2 regions of the Micromonospora sp. NBC_00389 genome follow, and region 2 is predicted to be linked to the other one. Evidence: riboswitches for the same ligand, from Rfam matches in the RefSeq annotation. Region 2 holds a riboswitch; the other holds the start of a gene.

Region 1 (4,405 bases), 3.7 Mb from region 2:
GCTCGGTGTATGTGGGCGGGCACTTCGCAATCACCGTGCACGAACCCGCTCGCGGCATCAGCCGCCGGTATCCCGTCGCCGGCGAGGCCAAGGACATCGCCGCGTGGCGGAACCGGATGATCAGTGCCCTGTACCCGAGCGGGGAGGTCATCGACCTGGACCCACGGACCGGTCGGGTGCGCAGCTTCGGCAGGATCGACAACAATCAGCAGCGGCCCTGGGACGTAGTGCACCACAAGCCGTCGGGCCTCGTCCTGATCGCGTCGGCCCCGCGTTACGGCAGCCTGCAGGGCGCCCTCACGCTCCTGGACCCAGCGACCGGGAAGATGGAGGTACGCCTCGACATCCTGCCGAACCAGGCGCTGAACGCCATCGCGTTGGACGGGGATTTGGCCTACATCGCCGGGGACACCTGGGGCGGCAACGGTATCCCGCCCACCGAGCCGACCGCCCAGGTGGCGGTGTTCGACATCAGCCGGCGCGAGGTGGTCGACCGGTTCGCGCCGCTGCCCAACCAGCCCAGCATGCAACACGTCGAGGTGCTCAACGGGGTGCTCTACGCGCTCTACAAGCGTACGAGCGGCAACTGGCTCGCGTACGACCTCGCCACCCGCACCGTTCTGCGGTCCGGCAAGCTCAGCGGCTACGGGGAGATCGTCGCCCACCGCGGCCGCATCTACGCCGGGGCGAACTTCGGCGACAACATCTACGAGCTTGGCCCCGGGCTGGGGTCGGCGGTGCGGCTGCACACCGGCATCGGCACCAACTGGTACACGGTTCCTCGGATCGAGCCTGTCCTCGGGGCTCGCAAGGCATGGGCGGCGGTAGATCGGAACCTCGCCCTAATCGAACTGCCCTCCTGACGGGCCGCGGAGGGTGTGGCTCCGTTGCGTTGAGCGTAGGCAAGATCGAGGCAGACTTGAGCAGTGAGGTCATCGAGCCAGCCTGACCCGTGGCTGCCACCGAGGTCGGCGTTCGCCGGGTTCCGGTTCCCGCCGGAGGTGATCGTCGTCGCGGTGCGCTGGTATCTGCGGTTCAACCTCTCCTATCGCGATGTGGAGGAGCTGCTGGTCGAACGTGGCGTGGAGGTCGACCACGTCACCGTCTACCGCTGGGTGCAGCGGTTCACCCCGCTGCTGGCCGATGCCGCCCGCTTCTGCCGGCACTCACCAGGCGACAGGTGGCACGTTGATGAGACGTACGTCAAGGTCAACGGGGTGTGGCGGTACGTGTACCGGGCGGTCGACCAGTACGGGCAGGTCATCGACGTGCTGGTCTCGGCCCGCCGCGACGCCGGCGCGGCTCGGCGGTTCTTCCGCCGGGCGCTGTCGACGTTGAAGGTGACACCCGCGGAGGTGGTCACCGACGCCGCCGCGGTCTACCCCGGCGTGCTGGATGAGCTGATCCCGTCCGCATGGCACCACGTCGAGCAGTACGCGAACAATCCGATCGAGGCTGATCACGGCCAGCTCAAACACCGGTTGAGACCGATGCGCGGGCTACGAACGGACGAGACAACACAGGTGATCATCGCCGGCCACGCCTTCATGCAGAACCTCCGCCGCGGCCACTACGAACTCGCCGTCGACGCCCCGCCCCCTCTGCGGGTCGCCGCGGCGTTCACCGAACTCGCCCAAGCGATCTGACCGCGGACCCGACACCCGATTCAACACTTCCGCCGATCCGATAACGCAACGGCGCCCACCGCCGGCCCCACCAGCGAGGACGCATTGGAATGCCTCCGGCAGGCAGCCCATTGCCGGGCTGAACTCGGCCAGGCCACCACAGCCCTGCGCCAGTTCCGGCAGGTACTGACGCACGTACGCGCCGCCTCCGGCGACGTCTCCCCCACGGCTCTCGACCTACGTTTCAACATCGGCATACTGCTGGTCTCCGAAGACAAGGCCGCCGAGGCCGCGGACGAGCTGCAACCGCTGCACGACGACCTCTGCGTCGTCTATGGCCCGGAACATGAACTGACCCGGGAAGTCGCCGATCTGCTTGCCCGGCTCCGACTCGCCGCCGACGGATAGTTCCGCCACCGCCACCGCCGTCGCCGTCGGCGCAGGTCTTTCCCGCGTGTTGCCCGGGGTTGCTCTCGACATCGGTGATCTCTATGCTTCCTGGGCGTCAAGAGTGGTCAGCGTCAAGCCTCCCGGCTTGCTGACCCGGCAACCGCGCCACCCGCGCACGGTGCCTCCGGGGGAAGACCAGGCCGACCGCAAGTTGCGGTACGGCAAGAGCGGGTGCCTCGGGCACCGGAGAGCGAGTTCACCGTGCCATTCGAGGAGCTGGACCTGGCCGCTTTCGCGGTCTGCCTGACCTGCGGGCACCTCCGCGACGGTGCCCCGCGCGAGCAGCGGTGCCGCTGCCAGCCCCGTACGCCGGAGTGGGAGCAGCAGTGGCAGGGCCAGGACATCCCCGGTGACCTCGACCTGTGTGTGTTGTGCGTCCGGGACACGGTGACCACCCGAACCCGGTGGTCGTGGCTGGCCTGCGAGACCTGCCGACACGTCTCGCAGGTCGTCGGCGAACGGTACGGCCACCGCGCCGCCCTGCCGCTGGGCCGGCACTCGCTCATGAACGGCGACGTGGTCCAGCCGCAGACGGCCACGACCACCGAGGTCGCTGCCTCGCTGGTGGCCTCCGCGCGGCGTTGCGACGAGCTGCGCGAGTGGCAGCAGGTGGAGTTCACCCGGCTCGCCGAGCCACTACGCGTGATTGCTTCGAGCGTGCCGCTGGCCGAGTGGCAGCGGCAGTCGCCGCCGTCGCTTGGAGCAAGCGTCGACGCTTTCGACCGCTACGGCGTCATGCCCGTACCCAACGACCTCAGCAGCCTCCGGCAGGCCCAGACCGAATTCCTGTCCACCGCTTGTTGATCGCCAGTCCAGCCGGCTGCTGTTGGCGGTACCCGATATCGCGAACAGCAGCCGCGCTGGTCATCGCCCATCGACGGTCCGGTGACGACGGGCAGCTCGAATGCCGCGCCGTTCGATAGCATCCGGCCATGATGGACAGTGATGGAGAGCAGCGACGTCGACGCCTGGTCGAAGCATGACCATCATTAGTGGTTGGCCAGCGCTGACCGTGACGTTGAGCAACAGGAACTCGCCAGCGAGATTGTTCATTCAGGAGCGGTTCGGCCGCTGGCAGGACCTCCAGGCACGGTATCGGGAATCCGTGGGCTCCCTTGTCGTGCCTGGAAGCCAGGTGAACCCTGGCACCATCGGCACCGCTTTCGACTGGATGGTCCGCTTCATGGTGTATCCCCGTCCGGACCTGCGCCTGGCACTGCTCGGCGCGCGCACTCCCCCACTACGGCACGCGGTCCACGAACTGGCGCGCACGCTGAATTACTCCCAAAGCGGCGGCAGCGTGGGGACCTCCCGGTTCACCGGGCCGGCCGCAGGGAGCGAAGCCGACCATCAACTCGTTGCCCGGGCGTGCTGGGCGCTGGCGCTCCTTACCGACCTGTACCGGGTCGGTCCCACACCGGGATCCCCGCTGATAGCCCTGGATCCAAGGTCCATCACCACCGAGAAGCTGCTTGATCTCGCCCCACCCGCGGCCCTCGACGAGCTCCAGGCTCTGCGCGCCTTCGCCGAGCGAAGCCTCCTGCCGTCCCTGTCGGCACGGCGTGGCGCTTGGGCCCTTGGACCGACCTTCGCCGGATCATCGCTGATGAACGCCGACGCCGACCTGATCGCCGCCGGTCTGCTGCTCGAACTCAAGACGGGCCTCGGCAGCAAGCGCCGCGACGGGACACGACGGTCATCACTGGAAGCGCCGACCATCATGCAGCTACTCGGATACGTACTGCTGGACTTCCCTGACGAGTTCGCCATCGAAGCCGTCGGCGTCTTCAACGCCCGCTACGCACACCTGACGACGTGGCATCTAACGGAACTCCTAGCTGAGTTGGCAGGCCGGCCCGTCGACCTGAAGGAGGAACGTGTCGCCTTCCATCAGCTGCTCGCTATGGGCGACCACGTTAGTCCTCGCGTCGGAGACCATCTATGTAGCCCTGAATGAGGGCGGACGCGTCGCGGAAGTCGAGGTCGAAGAACTCGCGGTCCTTGCGCACCCGGTAGGGCGCCAATCGAGCGTGCAGCTCAGCCTCTACCGACGGAGCATCCGCGACCACCCACAAAGCGCGCACGCCATACGGGATAACGACGCCGGTCGCCCGGTTGATCTCCCTCACCCGCTCCTCGACGGTTCGCTCGGTGTAGCCAATCTTCAGCATCCGAGGCTGCTCGCGAGTCGACAGCACGTAGATGTAGCCAGCTCCTCGCGTTTCACGCGGCTGTTCCCCGACGAGTCCGGCCAGATGGACCTGCACGTCCGCGTCAGCCAGTAGCGTGAGCTGCTTCGCAGCGGTGGTATCGTCGCCATCCCTGATCGC
Region 2 (4,405 bases):
GACGGGCTGCGCAACCGGGACCGCGCCGGCATCCAGCAGGCGCTCGAACGATTGCGCAACAACAAGGAGGAGCTGGCCACGTTGGCCGAGGCGATCGAGGGGGCGAAGGAGACCGCCACCCTCTCCCCGGCCCGCTGGCACCGGCGCGACGAGCTGACCCACTACGCGGAGGCGGCCGACCCGATCGACCGGGCGATGCGCAACACCGGCACGCTGATCCGCCGGGCCGTGACGCTGATCGAGGACGAGGAGCCGGTGCCGGATCCGATGCCGGACGGCATTAGCCACCTCGCCGAGTCGGTCCGGCTGCTCAAGCACGAGTTCGCGGTGGGCGAGGAACCGGAGAAGGCCCGGGAGCGGTCGCTGCGGGCGGTCAGCGAGGCCGGTCGGGCGTACGGAGCCGGGGTCGGCTTCTCGGGCAGCGTGGTGATCGCCCAGATCCGGACCACGGCGAGCGACTTGCTGGTGGCCTCCGGGATCGACCAGGAGGAGGCGAACCGGTGGATCCGTACCGCCTTCGGGGAGCAGGAGCGGCCGATCGGTGAACCGGCCGAGCCGGGCGAGGCACCGAAGCCGCCCACCGCCCCACCGGTCGGCTGACCGGGGCTGCGGCGCTCCGCCCGCCCTCAGCCCAACGCGGCGAGTGCGGCGAGAAGCCGGTCCACCTGCGCGGCCGTGCTGCCCAGGCCGATGCTGGCGCGCAGGGCGGTGGGTGGCAGGTCCCGCCGGCCGGTACGCCCCGCCGCCTCGGCGAGCAGCCGCCGGGCCAGCGGATGGGCGCAGAACAGCCCGTCCCGCACGCCGATCCGGTGCTCGGCGGCCAGCCGGGCGGCCACGTCGGCGGAGTCCCACCCGGCGACCACGAACGACACGATGCCGACCCGGGGCGCGTCCGGGCCGAAGGTGCGCAGCTCCACCACGTGCGGCAGGGCGGCGATGCCGGTCCGCAGCCGGGCCAGCAGCGCCTGCTCGCGGGCCGCCAGCGCGAACCGGTCCGCGTCGGCCAGCGCCGCGCACACCGCGGCCAGTGCCACCGCGCCGACCAGGTTCGGGGTACCGCCCTCGTGTCGGGCCGGGCCGGTCGTCCAGGTCACGTCGTGGGTGGCCGGCCCGACGTGGCTGGTGGCGCCACCACCGGCCAGGTACGGCGGAGCGACGTCCAGCCAGTCCGCCCGGCCGATCAACACGCCCGCGCCGAACGGCGCGTACAGCTTGTGGCCCGAGACGGCCAGGTAGTCCACGTCGAGCGCGAGCAGATCGACCGGGGCGTGCGGGGCGAGCTGCGCGGCGTCCAGGGCGATCCGGGCCCCGTGCCGGTGGGCCACCCGGGCCAGCTCGGCCACCGGCCATCGCTCGCCGGTCACGTTGCTCGCCCCGGTCACCGCGACCAGTACGGGCAGCGCCGGGTTGCTGTCCCGGCGCAGCTCGGTGAGGGCGGCGGCGAGGGCGCGTACCGCCCCGGCGGGGTCGGTGGGCACCGGCAGCCGGACCGAGCCGCGCGGCCAGGGCAGCAGGTTGGCGTGGTGCTCGCCGGCGAAGGTGACCACCGTCGTGCCGGCGGGCAGCGCCCGGGCCAGCAGGTTGAGCGCGTCGGTGGTGTTGCGGGTGAAGATCACGTGGTCTTCGGCGCGGGCGCCGAAGAAGTCACCGACCGTCTGCCGGGCCCGCTCGTAGGCCAGCGTGCAGTGCCGGGACAGCGCTCCGGCACCGCGATGCACGCTGGCGTACCAGGGCAGCAGCTCGGCCACCGCGTCGGCGGCGGCCCGCGCGCACGGCGCGCTGGCCGCGTAGTCCAGGTTGATCTCGCCCGGTACGCCGAGTACGTCGAGCGGCGCCGACGGGGCCGGCGCGGGCGCCACGGCGGACCGGGTGGGGAGCGAGGGTACGAGGGTGACAGACACGCCGGAACCTCCGGGGTCAGGGACCCCGGGTCTGGTGTCGGGACGGGGTCCGCGCTTGCCCAGCACGCCGATCGGGCTGGGCCCGGTCATCACCCGGGGCACCCCACCGCGAACTCGACGAGGGTTGCCGGCCAGCAAGCCGGGGCTTGACGCTGGCGCTCGTGACCTGCAGGCAGCATAGCGACTGCCGATGCGACCAAACCAGCCGGCGGGGGATGGCTACGCTGACCGCATGGCCGACACCCCGCCCGGTGCACCCCTGCCGTCGCCGCCCGCGCCCGCAGCCCCGTCCGCCGGCGAGGCGCCCCGGATGCCGCTGCGCCGACTGGACCGGCGGCGGTTCCTGGTGCTGGCCGGGGTGGTGTTGTTCATCGCCGCCTGCGCGGGCTTCATGGTCTTCACGCTCGGCCAGTCGCTCGGCGTCGAGGCGTTGCTGATCGGGCTGGTCGCCGCCGTCCTGCCGGTGCCGGTGCTGGTCGCCTGCTTCCTCTGGCTGGACCGCTACGAGCCGGAGCCGTTGAAGTACCTGATCTTCTGCTTCGCCTGGGGGGCGTTCGTCTCCACGGCTGCCTCGCTCACCGTGAACGAGTTCGCCGCCGCCCGGTTCAATGACTGGGGACTGCCGGCCGCGCTCACCGGCGTGCTGGTGGCGCCGTTCATCGAGGAGCTGACCAAGGCCCTCGGCCCGATCCTGCTGCTGGTGTTCCGTCGCCGGGAGTGGTCCGGGATCACCGACGGCCTGGTCTACTGCGGGCTCTCCGCGGTCGGCTTCGCCATGGTGGAGAACATCCTCTACCTGGGCGGGTACGGCTACGCGGCCGGCGCCGACCGGTACGGCCCGGCGACCGGCACCCAGCAGGTCATCGCGATCTTCATCGTGCGGATCCTGCTGTTCGGCTTCGCCCATCCGCTTTTCACCTCGATGACCGGTGTGGGGCTGGGTGTCGCCGCCCGGACGGCCGACCGCCGGGTCCGGGTGCTCGCACCGGTCGCCGGCCTGCTGCTGGCCATGATGTTGCACGGCACCTGGAACCTGCTGCCCACGCTGACCCAGGCCACCGGCGAGACGGTGATCATGCTGTACGGCTTCCTGGGCCTCATGGTGCCGGTCTTCTTCGGCATGGTGGGGCTGGCGGTGTGGCTGCGTGCGTGGGAGGGGCGGCTCACCGAGCGGACGCTGCCGGACTACGTGCGCGCCGGCTGGCTGAGCCCGCCCGAGGTGGCCGCGTTGAGCAGCCTCGGTCGCCGGCACGCGGCCCGTAGCTGGGCGCGTCGGGTGGCCGGGGACGCCGGGGTGCGGGCGATGCGGGGGTACCAGTTCGCCGCCACCCGGTTGGCCCTGCTGCGCGACGGGACGCTGCGCGGCCTGGACCGCAAGCCGGCCGATCGGGAGCGGACGGCTCGTGAGGAGCGGGAGCTGCTGGAGTCGATCACCTCGTACCGGTCGTTCTTCGTGGGTCGGGACCCGCAGGCCCCGGTCGGGGTCTGGGACGGCAGCCGCTACCACCTGCGCTTCCCGGACGGTTCGCAGCGTCCGGTGGCCGCGCCGGACGAGCCGGTGGTGCCGATTCCGGTGCTGCTGGCCGCGCCGCCACCGCCGGTGGGGTACGCCCCGCCCGGCTGGTACGGCGTGCGGCCGGCGGCACCCGCGCCCTGGCCGCCCGGTCAACACTGATGGGAGGCCGGCGGATCAGGTCATCAGGGTGGTGAGGAAGTCACCGAGGCCCTGGGCCATCGCGACCAGCATCGCCCCGATCGCCTTGAACATCTGCGCGGCACCGTCCGGCCGGAACGCCATGAAGTAGATCAGGAACGCGAGGCTGCCCCAGGCCAACAGCTTCTTCACGAATACCGGCATCGTCCCTCCCCAGGGCCACGGTCGCCGGATGGCTTCCCGTCGTGCCGCCCGGCAAACGGAGCGACGCCGCGCGCCGATGCCCGGCCGCCCACGCCGGTGTGCGGCGCGGGCTTGGGGGAGGTCTCAGAGGTAGAGGCCGGTGGAGTCGTTGTCGACGCGCTCGGCGGCCACGGCGTGCACGTCCCGCTCTCGCAGCAGCACGTACCCACGGCCGTGCAGCTCGACCTCGGAGCGGTCGTCCGGGTCGAAGAGCACTCGGTCGCCGGAGACGATGGCGCGGACGTTCGGCCCCACTCCGACGGCGGTGGCCCAGGCGAGGCGCTTGCCGACCGTGGCGGTCGCCGGGATGACGATGCCGGCGGTGGAGCGGCGCTCGCCTTCGCTGCCCTCCATCCGTACCAGCACCCGGTCGTGCAGCAGGCGGATCGGCAGGCCGGCGTCGAGATCCTGGTCGGCGGTCACGCCGCAGACGCTACCGTGTCGGCGACGGCCGGCAGCCGGTGGTTACGCCCGAGGTGACCGGGGCAATGTGTGGCGGAACTGCCCTACGGTGTCGGGAACGGACGTATGCTGTCCGACCTGTCGTCGTGGGCGGGCCGGTTTCTCTGCCAGGAGGTGCGCTTGAGCCGCTTCGAGCGGGTACGCG

What was found. Region 2 has a riboswitch for S-adenosylmethionine ahead of OG470_RS04190 (aminotransferase class V-fold PLP-dependent enzyme). Riboswitches for the same ligand answer to the same signal wherever they lie in the genome.
Region 1: linked by a shared signal. The riboswitch ahead of OG470_RS22045 (hypothetical protein) and the one ahead of OG470_RS04190 (aminotransferase class V-fold PLP-dependent enzyme) in region 2 are both predicted to bind S-adenosylmethionine.

The regions. Positions count from the first base shown of each region.
Region 1 is NZ_CP107947.1:4,614,759-4,619,163, reverse strand. Features, by position in the region: gene OG470_RS22060 (hypothetical protein) at 1-863, shown strand, start outside; gene OG470_RS22055 (IS6 family transposase) at 957-1,646, shown strand; gene OG470_RS22050 (hypothetical protein) at 1,731-2,033, shown strand; SAM riboswitch class IV at 2,129-2,249, shown strand; gene OG470_RS22045 (hypothetical protein) at 2,247-2,879, shown strand; gene OG470_RS22040 (hypothetical protein) at 3,055-4,032, shown strand; gene OG470_RS22035 (GIY-YIG nuclease family protein) at 3,992-4,405, opposite strand, start outside.
Region 2 is NZ_CP107947.1:869,701-874,105, reverse strand. Features, by position in the region: gene OG470_RS04195 (FUSC family protein) at 1-600, shown strand, start outside; gene OG470_RS04190 (aminotransferase class V-fold PLP-dependent enzyme) at 627-1,901, opposite strand; SAM riboswitch class IV at 1,948-2,068, opposite strand; gene OG470_RS04185 (PrsW family intramembrane metalloprotease) at 2,092-3,576, shown strand; gene OG470_RS04180 (hypothetical protein) at 3,592-3,759, opposite strand; gene OG470_RS04175 (GroES family chaperonin) at 3,883-4,221, opposite strand; gene OG470_RS04170 (AI-2E family transporter) at 4,327-4,405, shown strand, end outside.